4 regions of the Bacillus hominis genome follow, and region 1 is predicted to be linked to each of the others. Evidence: riboswitches for the same ligand, from Rfam matches in the RefSeq annotation. Region 1 holds a riboswitch; each other region holds the start of a gene.
What was found. A riboswitch is a leader RNA that binds a small molecule or an ion and turns the genes downstream of it on or off. The one in region 1 is predicted to bind lysine.

Region 2: another riboswitch for lysine. It lies ahead of QUF93_RS06695 (amino acid permease); the one in region 1 lies ahead of QUF93_RS16940 (amino acid permease).
Region 3: another riboswitch for lysine. It lies ahead of lysA (diaminopimelate decarboxylase); the one in region 1 lies ahead of QUF93_RS16940 (amino acid permease).
Region 4: another riboswitch for lysine. It lies ahead of QUF93_RS10950 (aspartate kinase); the one in region 1 lies ahead of QUF93_RS16940 (amino acid permease).

Annotation. Positions count from the first base shown of each region.
Region 1 is NZ_JAUCFS010000005.1:2,785,640-2,788,858, reverse strand. It holds gene QUF93_RS16940 (amino acid permease) at 1-1,330, opposite strand, end outside; lysine riboswitch at 1,444-1,636, opposite strand; gene QUF93_RS16935 (GNAT family N-acetyltransferase) at 1,958-2,425, shown strand; gene QUF93_RS16930 (sulfite exporter TauE/SafE family protein) at 2,447-3,219, opposite strand, start outside.
Region 2 is NZ_JAUCFS010000005.1:822,040-825,258, reverse strand. It holds gene gapN (NADP-dependent glyceraldehyde-3-phosphate dehydrogenase) at 1-259, shown strand, start outside; gene racE (glutamate racemase) at 311-1,138, opposite strand; lysine riboswitch at 1,339-1,520, shown strand; gene QUF93_RS06695 (amino acid permease) at 1,667-3,091, shown strand; gene QUF93_RS06690 (ABC transporter permease) at 3,152-3,219, shown strand, end outside.
Region 3 is NZ_JAUCFS010000005.1:1,357,254-1,360,472, forward strand. It holds gene QUF93_RS09310 (LTA synthase family protein) at 1-755, opposite strand, end outside; gene QUF93_RS09315 (DUF3888 domain-containing protein) at 1,017-1,412, shown strand; lysine riboswitch at 1,501-1,682, shown strand; gene lysA (diaminopimelate decarboxylase) at 1,862-3,178, shown strand.
Region 4 is NZ_JAUCFS010000005.1:1,663,811-1,667,029, forward strand. It holds gene QUF93_RS10950 (aspartate kinase) at 238-1,467, opposite strand; lysine riboswitch at 1,670-1,856, opposite strand; gene QUF93_RS10955 (DoxX-like family protein) at 2,047-2,952, shown strand; gene QUF93_RS10960 (DUF4166 domain-containing protein) at 2,959-3,219, shown strand, end outside.

The DNA of each region.
Region 1 (3,219 bases):
ATGCGCCATAGTTTTGTCCTAAAATGACAATGACACAAAGTGCAAATGCAAAGATTGGACCGAACGGGAACCATTTTGCTCGATAAGGTAAGTCTTTTAAATCTTTTCCTTGTGCGATATATGCTTTACGGAAACGATAATGACTAATTGCAATTCCAACCCATGCGATAAAGCCAGACATTCCGGATGCGTTTAATAACCAAATGTATACAACGCCGTCACCGAATAAAGAAGCAATGAAAGCGATACTACCGACAATCGATGTTACGATTAATGCGTTAACAGGTACGCCGCGGCTATCCAATTTACCTAAGAACTTTGGTGCTTTTCCTTGGCGAGCTAAATCCCAAAGCATACGAGTTGATGCATACATACCAGAGTTACCAGCAGATAAAACGGCCGTTAAAATAACAGCGTTCATAACAGAAGCAGCGAAGGCAACGCCCGCTTTTTCAAAAATAAGTGTAAATGGACTTACTGTTACATCACTTGCGGCAAGGCTTTCAGTTGTGTAAGGAATTAATAAACCGATAACGAGAATCGCAAGGATATAGAATAAAAGAATACGCCAAAAGATCGAACGAATTGCTTTTGGAATATTACGCTCTGGATCAGCAGTTTCACCAGCAGCTACTCCTAATAATTCAGTTCCTTGGAATGAGAATCCAGCGGCCATAAATACACCGATAATTGCCATAATACCGCCGTTAAATGGTGCATCTGCAACAGTGAAGTTTTTAAATCCAACAGATTCGCCGCCCATAATTCCAAAAATCATCATGAAGCCGACAATTAAAAAGATAATAATAGTAACTACTTTAATAAGTGCGAACCAATATTCAGATTCACCAAACCCTTTAACAGATAAATAGTTTAAGAGGAAAATAATAGCTAAACATAATCCACTCCAAATAAGAGAAGGGGTATCTGGGAACCAAAATTTCATAATTAATGTTACAGCAGCTAGTTCAGCAGCAATTGTAATCGCCCAGTTATACCAATAGTTCCATCCAAGTGCAAAACCAAGTGATGGATCAACAAATTTTGTTGCATACGTACTAAAAGATCCAGTAACAGGCATGTAAGCTGCGAGTTCAGCTAAGCTTGTCATTAAAAAGTAAACCATAATTCCAATTGCGGCGTATGCGATTAGTGCACCACCAGGTCCAGCTGTGTGGATTACACCACCGCTGGCAAGAAATAATCCGGTACCAATTGTACCACCGAGAGAAATCATCGTAAGGTGCCTTGATTTTAAACTACGTTTTAATTCACCTTTTCCTTGTGCAGTTTGTGTTTTAGAGGTAGTTTGATTCGTTGCGCTATTCATGTTCAACACTCCTTTTCTTGTAAGATAGGAAGGAGCGGGGGGAGAAAAGTACAAAAAACCGCCAAAGGAATTTGGCGGAACGTTTCACAAATAACCACCCCATCATACCCTTCCGTTAAGATAGCACCCCACGTTTACACGGTAATTTTGTAAACGTGACAGTTCTGTTCCTTTCGGAGACAGCCCCAGCCCATATTTCCAGAGAAGAAATATAAACTTCGGCAACTTTTCCTTTCAAACGGGGTCGGTGACATTCTCTGTGTCTCGTCCGTTCTACTTTTAAAAGTCGCAACCTCTACCTCATCGGACTGATGAGGATTTATATATTGCTAAGATTTTTAATATATGGCAATTGTAATGACTTTCTGAAAATATTGCAAGGAATTTTGTTAGGAAAAGTCAAAAATTATCGGTTATTGTTTAGGAAACGTTTGCAAAACTCCACCCGAACCTACTTTTATGTAACGATAAGCAAAGAAAAAATTGTTATACAAATGTTTCGCAAAAAATAATGAAAAACCCTTTAAAAATGAAAGGAAATTCAGAAAATATAATTCGACATTGATGTTGAAATCATGTTTTTTTGTTATGATTAACCTATCTTTTAAGTGAAAAGGGGAAATAATAATGAAATTAAAAACGGAAAGATTACATATAGTGCCGTGTACAGAAGAGAATGTTCACATTGCTAATAATCAAGGATACAATAGTGGCCCGCATATTTTAGGGCATATAGAAAATGTGAAACAAGATGCGGATTTATTACCGTGGGGCGCGTGGTATGTTATTCGGAAAGAAGATGACATCGTTTTAGGTGATATAGGATTTAAAGGGAGACCGAACGAGAATCATACAGTAGAAATTGGTTACGGATTTATTGAGAAATATTGGAATAAAGGTTATGCTACAGAATCTGTAGACGAATTAATAAAGTGGGCTTTTCAGACAGGAGAAGTAGAAACGATTATGGCGGAGACACTCTTTGATAACAATAGTTCAATTCGTGTATTAGAGAAATTACATATGAAAAGAGTAAATAGTACTGAAACGATGATAAATTGGAAGATTGAAAATAAAGAATACCGCTCGAAGTAAATCGGGCGGTATTTTACGTAATTATGGTAGCATTTGTTTTTGATCTGTTGGGTATCCAATTGTTGAATGTTTCGAGTGGTTACGGACAGAAATGAAAATAGAGATAATAACGATAAGACCAACTACAACATAAGAAAGTGTAATAATAGTTGGATCAACTTTAAATGATGTAAGTAATGTACGTATATTCGTAAAGATAATAAGTCCGCCAACGAGTACGCCAAGTAAATGCGAAGGAACGATGCGTACTAACCATGCGGCGATTGGTGCGGCAACAATACCACCGAGCATTAGGGCAAATACCCAAACCCAGCTTATTTGTTCCCAACCAAGTGAGATGAAAAAGCCGATTGTTGCAGCGAGTGAAACAGGAAATTCGCTCGTATCTACAGATCCAATAACTTTTCTAGCATCATTTCCTCTTGCAAGAAGAACAGGTGTCGTAATAGGTCCCCAGCCACCACCGCCAGTTGAATCAACGAATCCTGCGAACAGACCGAGCGGCACAAGTTGTTTAGCAGACATACGCTTATTTGAAGAAACAATTTGTTTTTGAATGATGAATCGTAATAAAATATAAACCCCTAAAGTAAATAAAAATAAGGAAATGTACGGTTTAATTACATCGCCAGGTAAATTACTTAAAAAACATGCCCCAACAAATGCGCCAATTGCTCCAGGTAATGTAAGTCTAGAAACTGTATATTTATCAACGTTTCCAAATCGTATGTGAGATGCACCAGAAGCCGCAGTTGTAACGACTTCAGCTAAATGAACCGATGCAGATGCAACAG
Region 2 (3,219 bases), 2.0 Mb from region 1:
AGATGAACAAGCAATTGAAATTGCTAACAAATCAGAGTTCGGCTTGCAAGCAAGTGTCTTCACAAAAGACATTAACAAAGCATTTGCAATTGCTAACAAAATCGAAACTGGTTCTGTTCAAATTAACGGACGCACAGAGCGCGGCCCTGACCACTTCCCATTCATCGGTGTAAAAGGTTCAGGTATGGGCGCACAAGGTATTCGTAAGAGCCTTGAGTCTATGACACGCGAAAAAGTAACTGTATTAAACTTAGTTTAATCTTATATGTAGAAGCTGATCTAGTTTTAGATCAGCTTCTTTTTATACAATTTAGTTCACGAGTTGTTTTTCCATAGGTAAATTCACACATTCTACAGAAATTTGATACCCTAGCCATCGCTCAGCAATATGTTCAAATGATGAAACAGAGCCTGTCGTAAAAAATCGATGCTTTGGATTAAGATTGTCAGACAGAATTCCTTTGTGCTGTAAAATGGTGCTTAACTCTATCGCTGTTTCTTCTGCAGAACTAATAATCGTCACAGCCTCTCCTAACTCCTTTTTTATATAGGACTCTAACAGTGGATAATGCGTACACCCAAGAATTAACGTATCTATATCTTCTTTCGTTAATGGCAGTAAACCTTGTTTCACTTGCTGCATTACATATGCTGTGTCTTCTAATTGATTTTCTACAACTGTAGCTAAAGTCGGACATGCATGACTATGCACTTCCAAATATGTATCCAGCTCGTGTAATGCTTGTTCGTACATATTAGATTTTATCGTACCTACAGTTCCAATTACTCCAATTCTCCCTTTCTTTGTCACTTTAATTGCAGCTCTTGCTCCCGGATGTATAACGCCAATAACTGGAATAGAAAGTGCTTCTTGCAAATCAGTCAATGCAGCAGCTGCACCAGTATTACATGCTACCACTAAAGCTTTTAATGGAAACTGCTTGAGGAACTCAACCATTTCAAATATGAAAGATTGTACCTCCTCTACACTTCTTGGCCCATACGGACAACGCTCATTATCACCAATATAGTAAATGCTCTCTTTAGGCAATTGACGCATAATCTCACTCGCAACTGTTAATCCCCCAACTCCCGAATCTAACACACCTATTACTGAATGTTTATGACATGTAGACATATACTTCATCCCCTTTTCAATCATCTAGCGCTAATAACATTTATTATATTATGAAAATTCAATATTACATAATAATCCCTCTCCCTTTTAATCACAAACTCTTCTCTATAATCTGATTATTGCTATATCCATTGACGTATAAAAATTCATTTGTTACTCTTAAATACGTTAATTTAATATTTAAATCCTCATTCGTATCTCGGTGAGGTAGAGGTTGCAGTCATTAAGAGTATCATTTCAGGAGATGTAGTGGCATTGATGAAGAAATGAGAAAGGAATGATTGCCGAAGTAAGTCGTGTCCACCATGCACACTTGCTGGGTCTGCATTTAATAAGTGCAGAACTGTCACAAACGTTTCGTTTGTGGAGAGCTATCGAGAGGTATGTCGTGGGTTTCTTATAAGATAGAAAGCATGTAGCGGCAAATTACGTGCTTTTTTTGTTTTGTTTGGAACTTCTCTTCCCTAATCGGAAGACATACATATCTCCTCGCTTGACTTGGTTATACTAACTTTGGAGGTATTTTCTATGCAACAAAAAAAATGGGGCTTTTGGGTACTAACAGCTTTCGTTGTCGGTAACATGGTTGGCGCTGGTATTTTCATGGTGCCAAGTACGTTGGCACAAACAGCTAGCCCTCTCGGTGTTACTTTAGCTTGGTTAACAACAGGGTTTGGTGTTTTAATGCTAGCTCTTGTTTTCGGTAATTTAGCAATTCGTCGTCCTGATTTAACGACAGGACCACAAAGTCATGCATATGCTTTATTCTCATCACCAAAAAAGAAAAAAATGGCTGGTTTCAGCATAGTATGGGGATATTGGGTTGCAAACTGGGCAAGTAACGTTGCCATTATCACATCTTTTGCGGGATATTTATCGCTCTTCTTCCCGATTATGAAAGATACACGACTATTGTTTTCAATCGGCTCTTTCAATATAGAAGTTGGAAAACTAATTACATTTACTATTTGTTCTGTCTTACTATGGGGCACACATTTAATTTTAACAAACGGTGTAAACGGCGCTGGGAAATTAAACTTCCTTGCAACAACAACGAAAGTAACCGGATTCCTTCTATTCATCATTGTTACGTTATTTGCATTCGAAGCTTCAAAATTTGGGCAATGGTACACACCGATGATCGATAAAGAAGGCGTATCACATGGTCTCCTTTCACAAGTAAACTTAGCTGCTCTTACAACACTTTGGGCATTTATCGGGATTGAATCAGCCGTTCTTTTATCAAACCGAGCTACCTCTCCCAAAACGGTAAAACGTGCGACTGTTGCTGGTTTACTAATAACAGTTGCAATTTATTTAGGAATTACAATTTTAACAATGGGTGTACTTCACGTTGATAAATTACAAGCTTCTGAACGTCCATTAGCAGATGCATTAAACGCTGCAATGGGTCACGGCGGCGGGAAACTTATGGCATTACTTGCTCTTACTTCCCTATTCGGTTCCATATTAGGCTGGATTTTATTAAGCTCAGAAGTACCTTATCAAGCAGCAAAAGAAGGTTTCTTCCCTTCCTTCTTCGCAAAAACAAATAAAAAAGGAAGTCCAATTCATTCACTACGATTAACAAACATTATGTCGCAAGTGTTCTTATTCTCAACATTATCAGGAACCATTGCGGAAGCTTATACATTCGTTATTACCGTATCAACACTGGCCTATCTCATTCCATATCTCGTTTCACCAATCTTCCAGTTAAAACTAGTCGCAACTGGTGAAACGTATAAAAATGAAATGCGGGCAAGAATTACAGATGGCATAGTCGCAGTTATCGCACTTTGCTATGCACTATGGGTTATTAAAACAGGCGCATCCGATATTAAAACATTCCTTCTCGGAATTGGTCTATTCGTAATTGGCTTTGCCTTCTATCCATTAATGAATCGTGATCAGAAAAAAAATAAAGAAAAGAAAAACGAGCAAGTTGCGTAACGCAATTTGCTCGTTTTTTGCTTAATAAAACATATATAATAGAAAAAAGAGGTGAAAAACATGTCAATCGAATCACTATGGAGCTCTCGCTTTCAACAACATATTCAAAATGCCATCACATATTTTGC
Region 3 (3,219 bases), 1.4 Mb from region 1:
TCCATTGAAATTAAAATTACATTTTTCCCTTTTGCAGCTCCAAATAAGTTTTTATCTACGTGTTTATCTTTTGCGTCAGTATAGTTTTTAATCTCAGAGAATCCGTCCCCACTTGCAAATACACGTTCAGCTGAAGATTTAGATTGGAGTGTAATATCAAATAGATGATATGTGTATAAACCTAAATTTTTCACGACAGTTTGACGGTCAAATGAGCGTGAGAACATTTGTGGCTTATAAATAACTGAAACGACAATTTGCAGTGCCAATATCGCTGTTACACCACTAAAGAAAGTTCGCTTTTCAGAGCGTGAAAGTGGTGTTTTGTCACAAAATGCCGGGAATTTACGTGATATAAACATTAAAATAATTGCATCCGCAAATAAAAGTAATGTTTTATACGTAAAGAGTTCTTTAATGCTCGTTCCTAAATCAGCCATATTATTTGTTTGGAATAAAACGGGGAAAGTAACGAAATCATCATAAAACCCGTAAAACATTGCATTTCCAAATAAAATAAATGACAGAACAAAACTAATTCCAATAATAATTCGGTTGCGGTGCTTAGATGCAAGTAAAGCGAAACCGAAAAATAAAAGTAATGAAGCTAGTGGATTAATAAAAAGCATAAATTCTTCAAAGAAGTTATCAATTTTAATATCGAATGCTAGCTTGTACACAATATATGTTTTAATCCATAATAAAACGACTGCAACGAGTGCAAATCGCAGTTTTGGAAACAAATGTTTTAGCATAATATACTCCTCTCTTAAAATCATGACAGTTCCTGTGAGTTTGTTTGAAAAGTGTCTCACTTTATATATACGAACAGTCCTTTATTATTATGATTATTATACTATGAGTATCATTATACGAAAATAAAAGAGGGTTGTGGGCCTTTTTTGCAACAATTGAGTAGAAAAAGCGAAGTGGGAGACAATAAAATGGAATTTCTATGTATGATTATTATCATTCGTTAAACATGGAAAGTATTGCGTAATGATAAGGAGGTTATGATGCGAAAATTATTATATTTTATAGTATGCATTAGTTTTATGCTTTTTGCTTCACCGAGTGTGTCAATAGCCCAATATGATGCACCCCTTATGGAAGATGCACTTTATTCTGTTTTATTTCCAAAAATAAATAAAGCAATTGAAAAACAATATGGGACCTTGAAACCTTATCAATGTCCTAAAATTATTAGTATAAAAAAAGTGTATAGTGGTACATATTTATTTCAAGCAATTATTGAAGTAACGAAGTATGAACAGGTTGGAGGGAAAATTCTTCCCCCATTTGAAAAAGTAGCAATTACATTTAATAACGAAGAAGGCGAATGGGAAGTAACAAAGATTATAGTAAAGCGCTTACCAAACGATGCGAAACTAAACTGTAAAAAAACAATATAAAAAATTGTTTGACAAATAAAATGTTCCTTTGGTATTGTTAATAGCAACATTAGATGTTTGAAAATTAAATAGACTTACCTCATCTACTCTCAAAGGTAGAGGCCGCGATAGGAAAGAGTAAGCTATGTGAGATTTAGTGGAATCTGTGATCATAGGTTGAAAGGGACTATTGCCGAAATATAAGAATGACCACCTTATTCTTATATTGGGACTACATTGAATAAATGTAGTACTGTCATAATATTTATTTTATGGAGAGCTATTTGGAGATGTTGATGCGGTTTCTTATTTGAGAAGATAACAACTCGTTTATTTTTTCAATATATATTTTTCCTAATAAGAAACGCGTGTGAACATTGTTCCGCGCGTTTTTTGTCTATCTAAAAGCGTGCTGCAATGAATAGAAGATTGGGGTTATGAGTTTTAGAGGAAATAAGGGAGGAATTCAAATGTATTTACACGGCACAAGCCGAATCAATGGGCAAGGACACTTAGAAATTGGAGGGTGCGATACGACGCAACTAGCAAAAGAATACGGAACACCACTTTATGTATACGATGAAGAGTCAATTCGAGGGAAATGTCGTGCGTTTCATCGTGCTTTTAAAGAAAGTGGTTTCTCTTATCAAGTAGCATATGCTAGCAAGGCGTTCTTGTGCATGGAGATGTGCCGAGTAGCTCGTGAAGAGAATATGTCTTTAGATGTTGTTTCTGGAGGAGAATTATATACTGCGCTCCAAGCAGGGTTTCCTGCATCGCGTATTCATTTTCACGGAAATAATAAAACAGAAGAAGAAATGATTATGGCTCTTCAGGCAAATATCGGTTGTTTTGTAGTAGACAATTTCTTAGAATTAGAAATTTTACATGATTTAGCAGTGCAACATGGGAAATTTGTGAACATATTAATCCGTGTAACGCCTGGAGTAGAGGCACATACACACGAATATATAACAACAGGTCAAGAGGATTCGAAATTTGGATTTGGTGTTTCAAATGGTCAAGCGATGCAAGCAATTGAGCTTGCCTTGCAAAAATCAAATTATAATGTGTTAGGAATTCACTCGCATATTGGATCCCAAATATTTGAAACGGCTGGATTTGTTCGAGCAATTGAAGTACTCCGCCAATTTTTAGAAGAAGTGAGAGAGCGAACACATTATGTGATGAAAGTATTAAATGTGGGCGGAGGTTTCGGTATACGTTATACGGAATCAGATACACCGTTAACACTTGAAACGTATGTGCACGCTGTAACGAGTACGATAAGCGAACAATTTACACTATGTGAATATCCGCTTCCAGAAATATGGATTGAACCAGGTCGTAGTATCGTAGGTGATGCTGGAACAACACTTTATACAGTCGGATCGGTGAAAGATATTCCTGGCATTCGAAAATATGTTTCAGTCGATGGTGGAATGACAGATAATTTAAGACCGGCTCTATATGGAGCTCGTTATGAGGCAATGTTGGCGAATCGAGGAAATGATGAAAATGAGGAACTCGTTTCGATTGCTGGGAAATGCTGTGAAAGTGGAGATATGCTTATTTGGGATATTAATCTCCCGAAAGTTGCTTCTTCTGATTTACTAGCGATTTCATGTACAGGTGCATATGGGTACTCGATGGCGAATAATTATAATCGTATTCGTAGACCAGCTGTCGTTTTTGCAAAAGGTGGGACATCACAAATTGTTGTAGAGCGTGAAACATATGAAAATATTATTGGGAACGATCGCATACGTATTAAAGAGCTGGTGTGAATGAGAAAGAAGGAGTTGTCTAGTAAAGGCAACTCCTTTTA
Region 4 (3,219 bases), 1.1 Mb from region 1:
TTGTTTTTTCAAGGAGAATAGCAAAAGGATATTTGTGATAAGAAGTGAGAAGAGTCATGTATATTTCCTAGGAAAGGATATAATGAATAATTTAATTGTTTTATAGTGATTTATGAATATTGATAACAAGATAAAAAGCTGTCTGCATAGAGTTTTAAAATTCTATGTGAACAGCTTTCTATTTATATAGGAAGGAAATAGATTAATATAATTTGTTGTAAGTTTTACCGGCAGAAATTAAATCATTTGCACTAAAGGTTCAATTTTCGCCATAAATGATTGATGCAGTGCTTCAACACCATCTACTAAGTGAATTCGGTCAATGACAACTGATACTTTAATTTCAGATGTACTCACCATTTTAATATGAATACCGCCTTCTTTTAAAGTAGTGAACATATTCGCAGCGACACCTGGATTAGATACCATACCTGATCCTACAATTGATACTTTCGCTAAATGATTTTCATGTTCTACAGATTCATAGTGAAGTGCTTCTTGATTTTGTTCCAATACTTCTAATGTTTCTCTTAAATCATTAGAATGGATTGAGAAGGAGAGGTGGACAGTTCCTTCATTTGTAATACTTTGAATAATAATATCTACATTAATATGTGCTGCTGCTAATGTAGAGAAAACTGTTGAAAGTGCACCTTGTTCTAATCCTTTAATTGTGACGCGTGTAATATTATCCTCAAATGCAATACCTTTAACGATTGATTGTTGTTCCATGGTACATTCTCCTTTTACAATTGTTCCGTTTTCTTGTTCCATACTTGAGCGAACTTCTAAAACTACGTTATGATTTTTAGCAAATTCGACAGCGCGTGGGTGTAATACGCCAGCACCAAGGTTGGCAAGTTCTAACATTTCGTCATAAGAAATTTCATCTAATTTATAAGCATCTTGTACAACTCGTGGATCAGTCGTATATACGCCGGTCACATCTGTATAAATATCACATTTTTTTGCTTTTAGTGCCGCAGCTAATGCGACAGCAGTTGTATCAGAACCACCTCGTCCAAGCGTTGTAATTTCATTTTCTTCACTTACTCCTTGGAAACCAGCTACTATAACAATCGTGCCTTCAGTAAGGTGAGACTGAATACGACCAGTATTAATATCAGTAATCCGTGCACTATTATGTACAGATTCTGTCGTAATACCAGCCTGCCATCCTGTTAATGAAATTGCGTTATAACCTTTTGTTTGTAGTGCCATTGTTAATAATGAAATGGTTACTTGTTCTCCTGTAGATAGGAGCATATCCATTTCACGTTTACTTGGATTTTCAGTAATAGCGTTAGCAAGTGCTACAAGTTCATCCGTACTTTTTCCCATTGCTGAAACGACAGAGACAATGCTATGTCCTCGTTCATATTCTTCAATAATTAAATTTGCTACATGTTGAATGCGTTCAACACTTCCGACAGAAGTACCACCAAATTTTTGTACAATCGTTTCCATTACGAATTCCTTCTTTCGTCCATTTTTAAGAATAGATTAGGACATATATAAATCCCAATATTCCTGTAGTTACCAGAGAAAAAAACAAAAAACACCATCTCAAATAAGTGAGGATGGTGCTGTTACAGGAAAAGGGAAACAGAAAACGGAGCTAATAAAAAAACCGCCAAAAAAGGAATATCATAAAAAATGATATCTCTTTTTTGTAGATAGCTCTTCATACATACACTTTTGTATATATGACAGTTCTGTTTCTATTCGAAAACAGCCCCAATTGATAAATACAGAGAAATTTATCGATTTCGGCAACACTTCCTTTCATCTAATTTCATAGACATCTCTGTGTCTCCATTAGAATACTCATAAGTATTGCAACCTCTATCTCACGTTTTAGGCGAGAGTGTTTGAATTATGAAGTTGTTGGTAACATTTGTTTTATAATAATTCAAATTTTTGGGGGAATCAAGTGTTTTATATATTTTTTAAATTCTTTCTTTTTTACAAAGAAGTTTGTGAAAAATGTAGCAAAATAAATTCATTGCATGTACATTAAAAATATAGTACTTAGGAGGTGGGGGAATGAGTAAGAAAAAGCCTATTTACGTTGCAACAGAAATGAAAACAACAATGGAAAAACTATGGGAATATACACAAGAACCAGACATACATACAGAGTGGGATGCTCGCTTTACTGAAATTTCGTATTTAGAGAAAAAAGAAGGAGAACCGCAGCAGTTTTTATATAAAACAAAGATCGGATTTGGACTTGAAATAGCTGGGGAAGGTGAATCGATAGGTGAAATAAGAAAAGAAACTGGTGAAAGAATTTCTTCTTTGAAATTTTGGACAGATAATACATTATCACTTATACAAATAGGGCGTGGTTATTGGAAGTATACAACGAATAAAGAATACATTCATTTTGAAACGCAATATGATTATGACACGAGATTTGGTCGTATAGGAAATGTAATTGATTCATATATTTTTCGACCTTTATTAGGATGGGCGACTGCTTGGAGCTTTGATGCCCTCAAATTATGGTTAGAAAAGGGGCTTCATCCTAGTTTGCTAATTAAAAGAACGATTACGTATTGGCTCGTTTGTTTTTTATTTGCTTTCGTATGGTTATATCAAGGGATTGTACCGAAAATAATCTTTGCTCATCCAGAGGAAGTGGAAATGCTTTCTATGCTTATTGGTTCCAATGAAAATAGCATGTTTGCTCTCAAAATAATTGGGTTATTAGAAGTATTTTTTGGTGTTGTATGGATATTGCCACTTCCAAAACGAAAATTATTTTTAATGCATATTATTTTGTTGCTAGTCTTAACATTAGCAGCTGGATTTACAAATATCATAAGCTTTACAGAGCCGTTTAATCCAATTACATTAAACGTTCTACTTATGGGGGTATCGATTGTCGGTTATATAAATAGTTTTGATTTACCGAGTGCAAAAAATTGCAAGAGGAAGAGAAAGTGATAATGTATGGCTAATATTTATGAAAGACTACTAGGAAATTCTTATAAAAGACTTCATCCAAAATTACAGAAACGCTATGAGATTACCGAAGAAAATAGCTTTACTGGAGAAGGAAAGATGGATGAAATTTACGGTGGCTCTTTTTTTGTTAAATTGATATTGAAAATTGCATCGAAGTTTCGAATGTTTTTCTCCGAGCGGGGAAAGAAAGTTCCATTTACGATACATAATACCGCTGAGCGGGATGAACATGGAAATGAACTTGTA